2 regions of the Streptomyces sp. A01 genome follow, and region 2 is predicted to be linked to the other one. Evidence: riboswitches for the same ligand, from Rfam matches in the RefSeq annotation. Region 2 holds a riboswitch; the other holds the start of a gene.

Region 1 (4,630 bases), on a different contig from region 2:
GCGCCCGGACAACCGCGCGGTGCTGGTCTACGAGCCGATCACACCGGCCGAGGAACCCGAGGCGGCCGAGCCGACGGAGCCGACCGACGTGGTCGAGGCCGATGACAACGCAGCGAGCGAAGAAGGGGCCGACCGGTGAGCGACGCCGCAGCCACGACCGCGACCCAGACGAACGCGACCAACGCCACCAACGCGACGGACACAGCCGTGACCAGCATGGAATTCCACCCCCAGCCACAGCCGGGCGAGGCCAGGCCATGGGCCTTCCCCGCCCCCGAGCGCGGCGGGCTGCCCAACGGCCTCACCGTGCTCCGCTGCCACCGCCCCGGCCAGCAGGTCGTCGCGGTCGAGGTCAACCTCGCCGCGCCGCTCGAAGCCGAGCCGAAGGGGCTCGACGGCGTTGCCACGATCATGGCCCGGGCGCTGTCCGAGGGGACCGACAAGCACGCGGCCGAGGACTTCGCCGCCGAGCTGGAGCGCTGCGGTGCGACGCTCGACGCGTACGCCGACCACCCCGGCATCCGCGTCTCCCTGGAGGTCCCGGCGTCCCGGCTGCACAAGGCGCTCGGCCTGCTCGCCGACGCGCTGCGCGCCCCCGCCTTCCCCGACGGCGAGATCGAGCGGCTGGTCCGCAACCGGCTCGACGAGATCCCGCATGAGCTGGCCAACCCGGCCCGCCGTGCCGCGATGGCCCTGTCCAAGGAGCTGTTCGCGGCCGACTCCCGGATGTCCCGGCCCCGCCAGGGCACCGAGGACACCGTGCGGGACATCGACGCCGCCGCCGTGCGCGCCTTCTACGCGGCGCACGTGCGCCCGGCGACGGCCACCGTCGTGGTCGTCGGCGACCTGACCGGCGTCGACCTCGACGAGGCGCTGGCCGACACCCTCGGCGCCTGGACGGGGGACATGGCCGAGCCCCGGCCCGTGCCCGCCGTGTCCGCCGACGACACCGGCCGTGTCGTCATCGTGGACCGCCCCGGCGCCGTCCAGACGCAGCTGCTCATCGGCCGGGTCGGCGCGGACCGGCACGACCAGGTCTGGCCCGCCCAGGTGCTCGGCACGTACTGCCTCGGCGGCACGCTCACCTCGCGTCTCGACCGGGTGCTGCGGGAGGAGAAGGGCTACACCTACGGCGTCCGCGCGTTCGCCCAGGTCATGCGCTCCACCCCGGACGGCTCCGGGGCGTCGCTGCTGGCCCTCAGCGGTTCGGTGGCCACCGAGGTCACCGGACCGGCCCTGGACGACGCCTGGAAGGTGCTGCGCACCCTGGCGGCCGAGGGTCTGACCGACGACGAGCGCGATGTGGCCGTGCAGAACCTCGTGGGCGTCGCCCCGCTGAAGTTCGAGACCGCCGCCTCCGTCGCGGGCACCCTCGCCGACCAGGTCGAGCAGCATCTGCCGGACGACTACCAGGCCCGGCTGTACGCGCGACTCGCGCAGACCGGCACGGTCGAGGCGACGGCCGCTGTCGTCAACGCCTTCCCGGTGGACCGCCTGGTGACGGTGCTGGTCGGTGACGCCTCGGTCATCGAGGAGCCGGTCAAGGCGCTGGGCATCGGCGACGTGCGGGTGGTCACGGGCTGACCCCTGGCCCGCCCGGGGCGGCTCCTGGCGGGCCGCCCTCTCTCGCCCTGTCCGGCTGCCGCGGCGGGCCGCCTCCGGGCCGTCCGGCGCTCCGTTCCGACCCGGTCCGGAGGTGTCGTACCGGCGCGCGCTCAGCGGCAGTCGGGGTGGGCGGCGGGACAAAGCGGGCGAGGAGGCCCTGGTGTCGTACGCGACACCAGGGCCTTCGGTATGTCCGGTTTGCTGGAGAGGCTGCCTGTCTGCCGTGTGGCGTACGCAACAAACAGCCTGTTCTGTTTGCCGTTCGAAAGACGTCCCGCTTAGCGTCAATCCGGTTGTCCGTCAGAAACCAGTCACAACCGTGGCGCCGGGCAGCCATCGCCGAGTCCCCGTACGGCGCGAGCCAGGGGAGCCGGGGACCCATATGTCCCCTGGGGTGAATCGGTCACCATCCCGCGAGGGTGTGGTGCCCGTAGGAGACCTTCCTGCTCCGAACCCGTCAGCTAACCCGGTAGGCGAGAAGGAAGGAAAGGAGTACGCCTGCCCATGGCGTTCACCCGTGCCCCCGGTCGGCATCGCCGTCCCAGCCGCTTGTCCCGTAACACCGCGAGCGTCGCCGGCATAGCCACCCTCGCCGCCACCGGAGTCGTCGCCGGTATCGCCGCCCCCGCGATGGCCGCCTCAGGACCGGACACCACCGAGGCCGAGGACACCGGCCTCCACCAGGCGATCGCCGTCGACGAGGCCATCGCCGACCAGATCGGCGCCCAGGCCGACGCCCAGTACACGGCCGCCGAGCAGGCCGCCGCCAAGCTGAAGGCCGAGGAAGAGGCGCGCGAGCAGGCCAAGGAGTACGCCGCCGAGGCCAAGAAGAAGGCCGACGAGTCCAAGCGCAAGGCCGCCGCCGAGGCCGCGAAGAAGAAGGCCGCGGCGAAGAAGGCCGCCGCCGAGGCCGCCAGTGAGCGCTCCGAGGACACCGCACGTCCCGCCCGCTCCGCCGAGCGCCCGGCCCTCGGCTCGTACGTCTCCCCGATCGCGGGCAGCTACGTCTCCACCCAGTACCAGGCGTCCGGTGGTGCCTGGTCCTCCGGCAGCCACACCGGTGTGGACTTCCACGCCGCCTCCGGCACCTCGGTCCGCGCTGTGGGCTCGGGCACCGTCGTCGAGGCGGGCTGGGGCGGCGCGTACGGCAACAACATCGTGATCAAGATGAACGACGGCACGTACACCCAGTACGGCCACCTGTCGTCCGTCGGCGTCTCGGTCGGCCAGACGGTCACCCCGGGCCAGCAGATCGGCCTCTCCGGCAGCACGGGCAACTCCAGCGGCCCGCACCTGCACTTCGAGGCCCGCACCTCCGCCGAGTACGGCTCGGACATCGACCCCGTGGCGTACCTGCGGTCGCACGGCGTCAGCGTCTGACCGGCCCAGGCGGCTGTCCGGCACGCGCCCGTCCCGCCGGCAGCCACCCGCGAGGCGTCCCCCTCGCCACCCGCTCCGCTCACCGAAGGCCCCGGCTCCCCAGCCGGGGCCTTCGGCGTCGCCATGGCCAAAAAATATCCATGAAATCCCCGGGTCCGTCGGAAATACCGCCGCCTTCGAATACAGTTGCTGGACAGACATCAAAAGGGCGAGTTTCGCGGGGATTAAAGCGGAGGTTCGACAATGGGGGACCGTACGATTTCCGCGCACGTGGTATGCGTGGCGATCCGCGACGACATCGTGTCAGGGACCTTCGCCCCCGGCAGCAGGCTGACCGAGGAGCTGCTCGCCCGGCGCTACGGAGTCTCCCGGGTCCCGGTGCGCGAGGCGCTGCGCACGCTGGAGTCGGAGGGCTTCGTGGCCACGCGCAGGCACGCGGGCGCGTGCGTCGCGCGGCCCACCGAGCGGGAGGCCGCCGATCTGCTGGAACTGCGGGCGCTGGTGGAGCCGCTGGGCGCGGCCCGTGCGGCGCAGCGCCGCACCGAGGCGCACCTCAAGGTGTTGCGGGGGCTGGTCCGGCTCGGCCAGGAGCGCGCCCAGCGGGGGCAGCTGAGCGAGCTGAGGCCGCTGGGGGAGTGGTTCCACGAGACGCTCGCCCAGGCGTCGGGCAGCCCCAGCCTCGCGGCGCTGCTGACCCAGCTGCGCCGCAAGATCACCTGGTTGTACGCGGTCCAGCCGCCGGTGCGCGCCACCCAGTCGTGGACGGAGTACGGGGCGCTGGTGGACGCCGTGGGACGGAGCGACCCGGAGCGGGCCCGCTCGCTCGTCACGGCGCAAGCGGAACGCGCGCGGGCCGGGTACCGGCTTCGCAGCGCGGTCCAGGTGAGTTATTCGAAACATGTTGTCAACACCGCGAGTGCTCACCATTAACGGCCGTCCCGTATACAACGCACAGTAATTCGCGCGTCGGCCTCAGGTCATTCCGCGCCAATAAACAACAAAGCCGCGGTGACCTGAATTCTGGTCGCCGCGGCCGTGTCGTGAGTGGAAAAGCGAATCAGACCGTCTCCGGAAGCTCCTCAAGTCCCTCGGAGACCAGCTTCGCGAGGCGGTCGAGCGCGGCCTCGGCGGCGTCGTCCTCGGAGGCCAGCACGATCTCCTCGCCGCCCTGGGCGCCAAGCCCGAGCACGGCGAGCATCGACGCGGCGTTGACCGGGGTGCCGTCCGTCTTGGCGATCGTCACGGGGACGCCGGCGGCGGTCGCGGCGCGGACGAAGATCGACGCGGGGCGGGCGTGCAGGCCCTCGGCCCAGCCGACGGTGACGCGGCGCTCAACCATGGTGTTGCCCTTCAGGTCGTTACTGTTGTCTAGACCAGTCTCTCACGGCGTGCGGAATGCCCCGGGCGGGACCTCCCCACAGCCTGCCCCGCCACAAGGGTGCGCGCGAGCCGGACACTTGTCGGTCCCCCCGCCTACGCTGGGGCCCATGGAGAAGTCCGCCGATCACGCGTATCCGACCCACTGGGAAGCGGACGTCGTGCTCCGCGACGGCGGCACCGGGCAGATCCGCCCCATCACTCCCGACGACGCGCGGCGCCTCGTCAGCTTCTACGAGCAGGTCTCCGACGAATCCAAGTACTACCG
Region 2 (4,630 bases):
CGGCCGTACTGCGCGAACAGTTCGTACGCCGCCGGGGAGTGCCGCCCCGCGCCTACCGCCGCTCCTTCTCCCGCACCCCGTAGCGAACAGCGCGAGCCGCACGGGCGGCGGCGCCGTTCGCGTACGCCGCCGCCGTCACATGCGGCTGCCGCCCTACCTGATCGGTGATCGGTCCCTGGCCCCATGGGCCTTCTACCGTGGACAGCCGACAGCCGACAGCCGACAGCCGACAGCCGACAGCACGCCGTCCCGCCGGATGGCCGGCGGGACGACGTGCGAGACCCCTATGGCTGCGTCGGGTCTCTCCCCCGTGCGCAGGAGGCTGCCGCTTGTGGGCGCCGATCAGATGGATCAGTACTTCGAGGAGGCCCACACGTATGCGCCCTGGGGCCCCACAGGCGGTGCCACTTGGCGGCTGCTTCGACCCCGTCCCCTGCCGGGAGCTGGGCCTGGGCCGCGGTGGTTGTCCGAGGCTGGGTCGTAGATTCCGCGGCGATCGCGCCGGAGAGCGGGGTCAGGGCGAGTCCTCCGCCGAGCACGGTGTCGCCGCCGACAGAGCGAGGCTCTTACGTACGTTCATGATGTGCGTTTTCCTCCCCGTCCGGTGTGCACCACAGATGATGCCGTGGCGTGGCGGCCAACGACGAGAGCCGCAGGCCCAGTTGGTCGCCGCTGAGTCGTCCCACGCGCTGACCTGCTGGGACGCTGCCCGGGGAGACGCCGCGATGGGACGACGCTGGGACATCGGCGGTGTTCGCATCCCAGAATGGCCGCTTCTCGGTGGGAACCGGAGGCGGGAATGTGATGTCGTCCTCGGCATAGGGGCACGGCGCCTCAAGGAATGTCGACGCGTGTGGAGTGGAACATGCCGCGTTGGAAAGAACTGCCTGCTTCTCTGGATCACCGGGTGGCGCAACTCATCATTCAGTTGCGCAAGTTAAAAGATCGCAGCGGACTCAGCCTCGCCTCCCTGGCGACCAGGACCCCGTACAGCAAGTCGTCATGGGCGTGATACCTCAGCGGGGAGAAGCCGCCGCCGCGGGAGGCCGTGGTCGCGCTGTGCCGACTGGCGGGTGAGCCCACCGGGCGGCTGGTGGCGCTGTGGGAACTGGCGGACGCGGCCTGGAGCGGCCGGGCCCGGTTGACGGCCGAGGGCGAGAGGCGCCGTACCGAACGGGAGCGGTACGGCGTGCACGGCGAGTGCCGCGCGGCCGCCCCGCCCGGGAGCGCCGCAGGGCAGTCACGGGGGGAGCGAACGGGCCCCAGGCTGGCGGTGCTGGTGGCGGGGGGCTGCGCCGGGGTGGCTGCCGTCGCGGCTGGAGTGATCAGCGTGACGGCGGTCGGCGCGGACGGCGACCGTCCGCCGGACGGTCGCGGTCGCCGACGGCGGCCGCGCCGCCCGGCTGCCACGGAGAGTCCTGCCACGGAGAGTCCTGCCACGGAGAGTCCTGCGACGGTGGGGACCCGCTGGCGCTGGGGTGCGTGGATGGGGGCGGGCGGTGACGGTGCTGGACAAGGCGGCCGCCGGGGGGCGGCGGGTGCAGATCCGGTACAGCGAGGCATGCGCGGCGGCGTGGGGGCGGCTGGTGCAGGGAGAGCAGGGGGACCGGATAGCGATGTCGGTGGCGGGAACCGCCCTGAAGCGGGTGGAGACCAATGACGCGTACGCGGATCGCGGCTACCGCTTCACGCCGATGGCGCCGGCCGCCGGGCCGGGGGACATGAGGCTGTGCCTCGACCCGGCGGGCAAAGCGCCGCGCCAGTGCTTCCAGGCGCCTGGAGCGCGCTAGCGGACCTGACGCGAAACCGGACCATTGGGGCATCTCGGGCGCCAGTGACGCAGCTCACTGAATTGCGAGGCAACCTGTTACTCGGTGCGTCCGTCTGAATTCGGCAATCGTCAATCGTGCCCGTACGCAGGAAACTTATCGATGATCGCTGCGGTCGCTTATTGCTGTGAGAAATGGATCTCATGCACAGCGTGATGTCGGGCCGCCCGAATGTGCCGTAGTGGATCTCCAGTTGCTTGATCAAGCTTGTCGCGGAGAAATTCATGTGTTTACTTTGGCGCCCCGCTGAAACGCAGGCGGGAATCCGCAGCCGGAATGCCGAATCTTGCCGCCGGCCGCGGAGAAACCTCGACTGATCACGGCAAGAGCGGGGGAACCAGGTAAGCGCCGGACCGTGCTTTTCGCGGTACGGCTAGGGGTGAAGACGCGAGGCGGCGTAAGCCGCGGCAATGTGCGTCCGGGCAACTCCAGCCCGAATCCGACAGCTCACCTCGTAGGCATAGGAGAGGAAACACCCCTATGTCTAGTCGTGGACGCCACCGCCGTATCACCACCGGCCGCCTCGCGCGGATCTCGCTCGCCCTGACCGCGGGCGGCGCCGGTCTGGCCATCCCGTTCCTGGGCGCGACCCAGGCGAACGCCGCTTCGGTCGATACCTGGGACAAGGTCGCCGAGTGCGAGAGCACTGGCAACTGGAGCATCAACACGGGTAACGGCTTCTACGGTGGCCTGCAGTTCACCGAGAGCACCTGGCGGGAGTTCGGCGGCACCGCTTACGCCCCGCGCGCCGACCTGGCCACCAAGGACCAGCAGATCGCCATCGCCGAGAAGGTCCTGGCCAGCCAGGGCCCGGGCGCCTGGCCGGTGTGCTCGGGCAAGGCCGGTCTCACCGCTGGTGGCGAGGCTCCCCAGATCGCGCCGAACGGCACCAAGGAGAAGGCCCCGACGACCCGCGACGCGCGTCCCGCGCCCGCGCCGAAGGCCGACAGCAAGCCCGCCGCCCGCGCCGAGAGGGCGAAGCCCGTACACGGCGACTCGTACACCGTGCGGACCCACGACACCCTCTTCAAGATCGCCAACGCTGAGGGCATCGAGGGCGGCTGGCGCGCCGTCTACAACGCCAACGAGGACGTCGTCGGGTCCGACCCGGACCTGATCTACCCCGGTCAGAAGCTGAGCCTGCCGGGCGAGGGCAAGGCCCCGGCCACCCCGAAGCCGCAGGCGGCGAAGCCCAAGGCGGCGGCGCCGAAGGCCGAGTCGAAGCCCGCACCGGCCAAGGCCGAGCAGCCCTCGTCGTCCGGGTTCACCGCGCCGGTGGCCAACACCACCCTGGGGACCCCGTACCACCAGTCGGGCGGCAGCTGGTCCAGCGGCTACCACACCGGCGTTGACTTCCCGGTGTCGACCGGCACCCAGGTCAAGGCCATCGGTGCTGGTGAGGTCGTCTCCGCCGCTTCCGGCGGCGCGTACGGCAACGAGGTCGTGATCCGTCACGCCGACGGCAGGTACAGCCAGTACGCGCACCTGTCGCAGCTGTCCGTGTCCGCCGGGCAGTCGGTCACCTCCGGCCAGCAGATCGGCCTGTCGGGCAGCACCGGCAACAGCAGCGGCCCGCACCTGCACTTCGAGGTCCGCAGCGGTGCCGGCTACGGGTCGGACATCGACCCCATCGCCTACCTCCGTGCCAAGGGCGTCAACCTCTGAGCCCACTATGGCTCACGCGTCACTCCTGACGTCCCAGTGCCCCTCCTCGCCGCATGTGGCGAGGAGGGGCACTCTCGTTGGCCGAGACCGGGGCCGGGGCCGCACTCGCCGATCGTCAGCGGTCGGCGCCGACCAGGGTCAGCACCTCGTCGGCCAGCTCGTGCGCGGGCCGTTCGCCGTCCAGGAGAACGGTGTCGGCGGGCAAGGTGTCGACGGCGGCCGCGCACCGCGCGATCTGCGCCTTCCCCCACTGACGCGCCGCCTCATCGCGCTCCGGGTCCCCCGGCGCGACCACGCGCGCGTCGATCCGTGCGGCAAGCACCTCCGGCGGGACCTTGAGGAAGAAGTGGTGCAGAGCCACTCCCGCCTCCCGGAACGCGCCGAAGATCTCGTCCATGTACCCCGGGTCGACCAGCGTCATGGGGGCGAGGACCGGCCGCTCGTACTCCTCGACCAGTCCGAGGGCGACGGACGCCACCTGCCGCCGCCACAGCCTGAGATCCTGGAAGTCACCGGTCGGCACGTCCACGATCTCCCGCAGCAGATAACCGACGTGCTCGGGGTCGTACACCAACGGCGCGGGCCAGCGCCGGTGCAATTCGCCGACCAGGGTGGTCTTCCCGCTGCCGAAAGCCCCGTTCACCCAGACGATCACGCATGTCTCCCCTCCGCCGCCGCTGTCAGCAGGCACGCTAACCCGCGACATCCCGGCTGCCCACGCTGGGCCGGTGGTGCGGGGGCGCAGCCCATGGCCAGGCAGTTGGCAAGGCGAATGGGCAATCCCGACAAGGATTGGTCAGCGAGGCGGAGGCCGGGGCGGCGGCTGGCACCATGCCGACGTGGACACCGCAGACGTACCGCGACCCGTGCGGCGCCTCCGGGAGCGGGGCGCTGGGGAGAGCGACGAGCAGGTGACCCGCTGGGCGCTGGAGGCGCGCGGCGGTGACGCGGAGGCGGCGGAACGGTTCGTACGCGCCACTCATCGCGACACCTGGCGGTTCGTCGCCTGGCTGAGCGGCGACGTCCCGGGCGCTGACGACCTCACCCAGGAGACGTACCTACGGGCTCTGAGCAGTCTTCCCGGGTTCGCCGGGCGCTCAAGTGCCCGCACCTGGCTGCGGGTCATCGCCCGCCGG

Evidence for each region. Region 2 has a riboswitch for cyclic di-AMP ahead of AC5P1B_RS19045 (transglycosylase family protein). Riboswitches for the same ligand answer to the same signal wherever they lie in the genome.
Region 1: it holds a riboswitch for cyclic di-AMP, as region 2 does, so the genes downstream of both, AC5P1B_RS25640 (M23 family metallopeptidase) here and AC5P1B_RS19045 (transglycosylase family protein) in region 2, are expected to answer to the same signal.

The regions. Positions count from the first base shown of each region.
Region 1 is NZ_JBWLKN010000021.1:65,391-70,020, reverse strand. Features, by position in the region: gene AC5P1B_RS25650 (M16 family metallopeptidase) at 1-139, shown strand, start outside; gene AC5P1B_RS25645 (M16 family metallopeptidase) at 217-1,584, shown strand; cyclic di-AMP (ydaO/yuaA leader) riboswitch at 1,933-2,095, shown strand; gene AC5P1B_RS25640 (M23 family metallopeptidase) at 2,110-2,985, shown strand; gene AC5P1B_RS25635 (GntR family transcriptional regulator) at 3,229-3,915, shown strand; gene AC5P1B_RS25630 (HPr family phosphocarrier protein) at 4,043-4,324, opposite strand; gene AC5P1B_RS25625 (bifunctional acetate--CoA ligase family protein/GNAT family N-acetyltransferase) at 4,473-4,630, shown strand, end outside.
Region 2 is NZ_JBWLKN010000013.1:49,079-53,708, reverse strand. Features, by position in the region: gene AC5P1B_RS19060 (GlxA family transcriptional regulator) at 1-83, shown strand, start outside; gene AC5P1B_RS19055 (hypothetical protein) at 854-1,012, shown strand; gene AC5P1B_RS19050 (DUF2690 domain-containing protein) at 1,500-1,790, shown strand; cyclic di-AMP (ydaO/yuaA leader) riboswitch at 2,107-2,302, shown strand; gene AC5P1B_RS19045 (transglycosylase family protein) at 2,310-3,494, shown strand; gene AC5P1B_RS19040 (AAA family ATPase) at 3,610-4,149, opposite strand; gene AC5P1B_RS19035 (sigma-70 family RNA polymerase sigma factor) at 4,334-4,630, shown strand, end outside.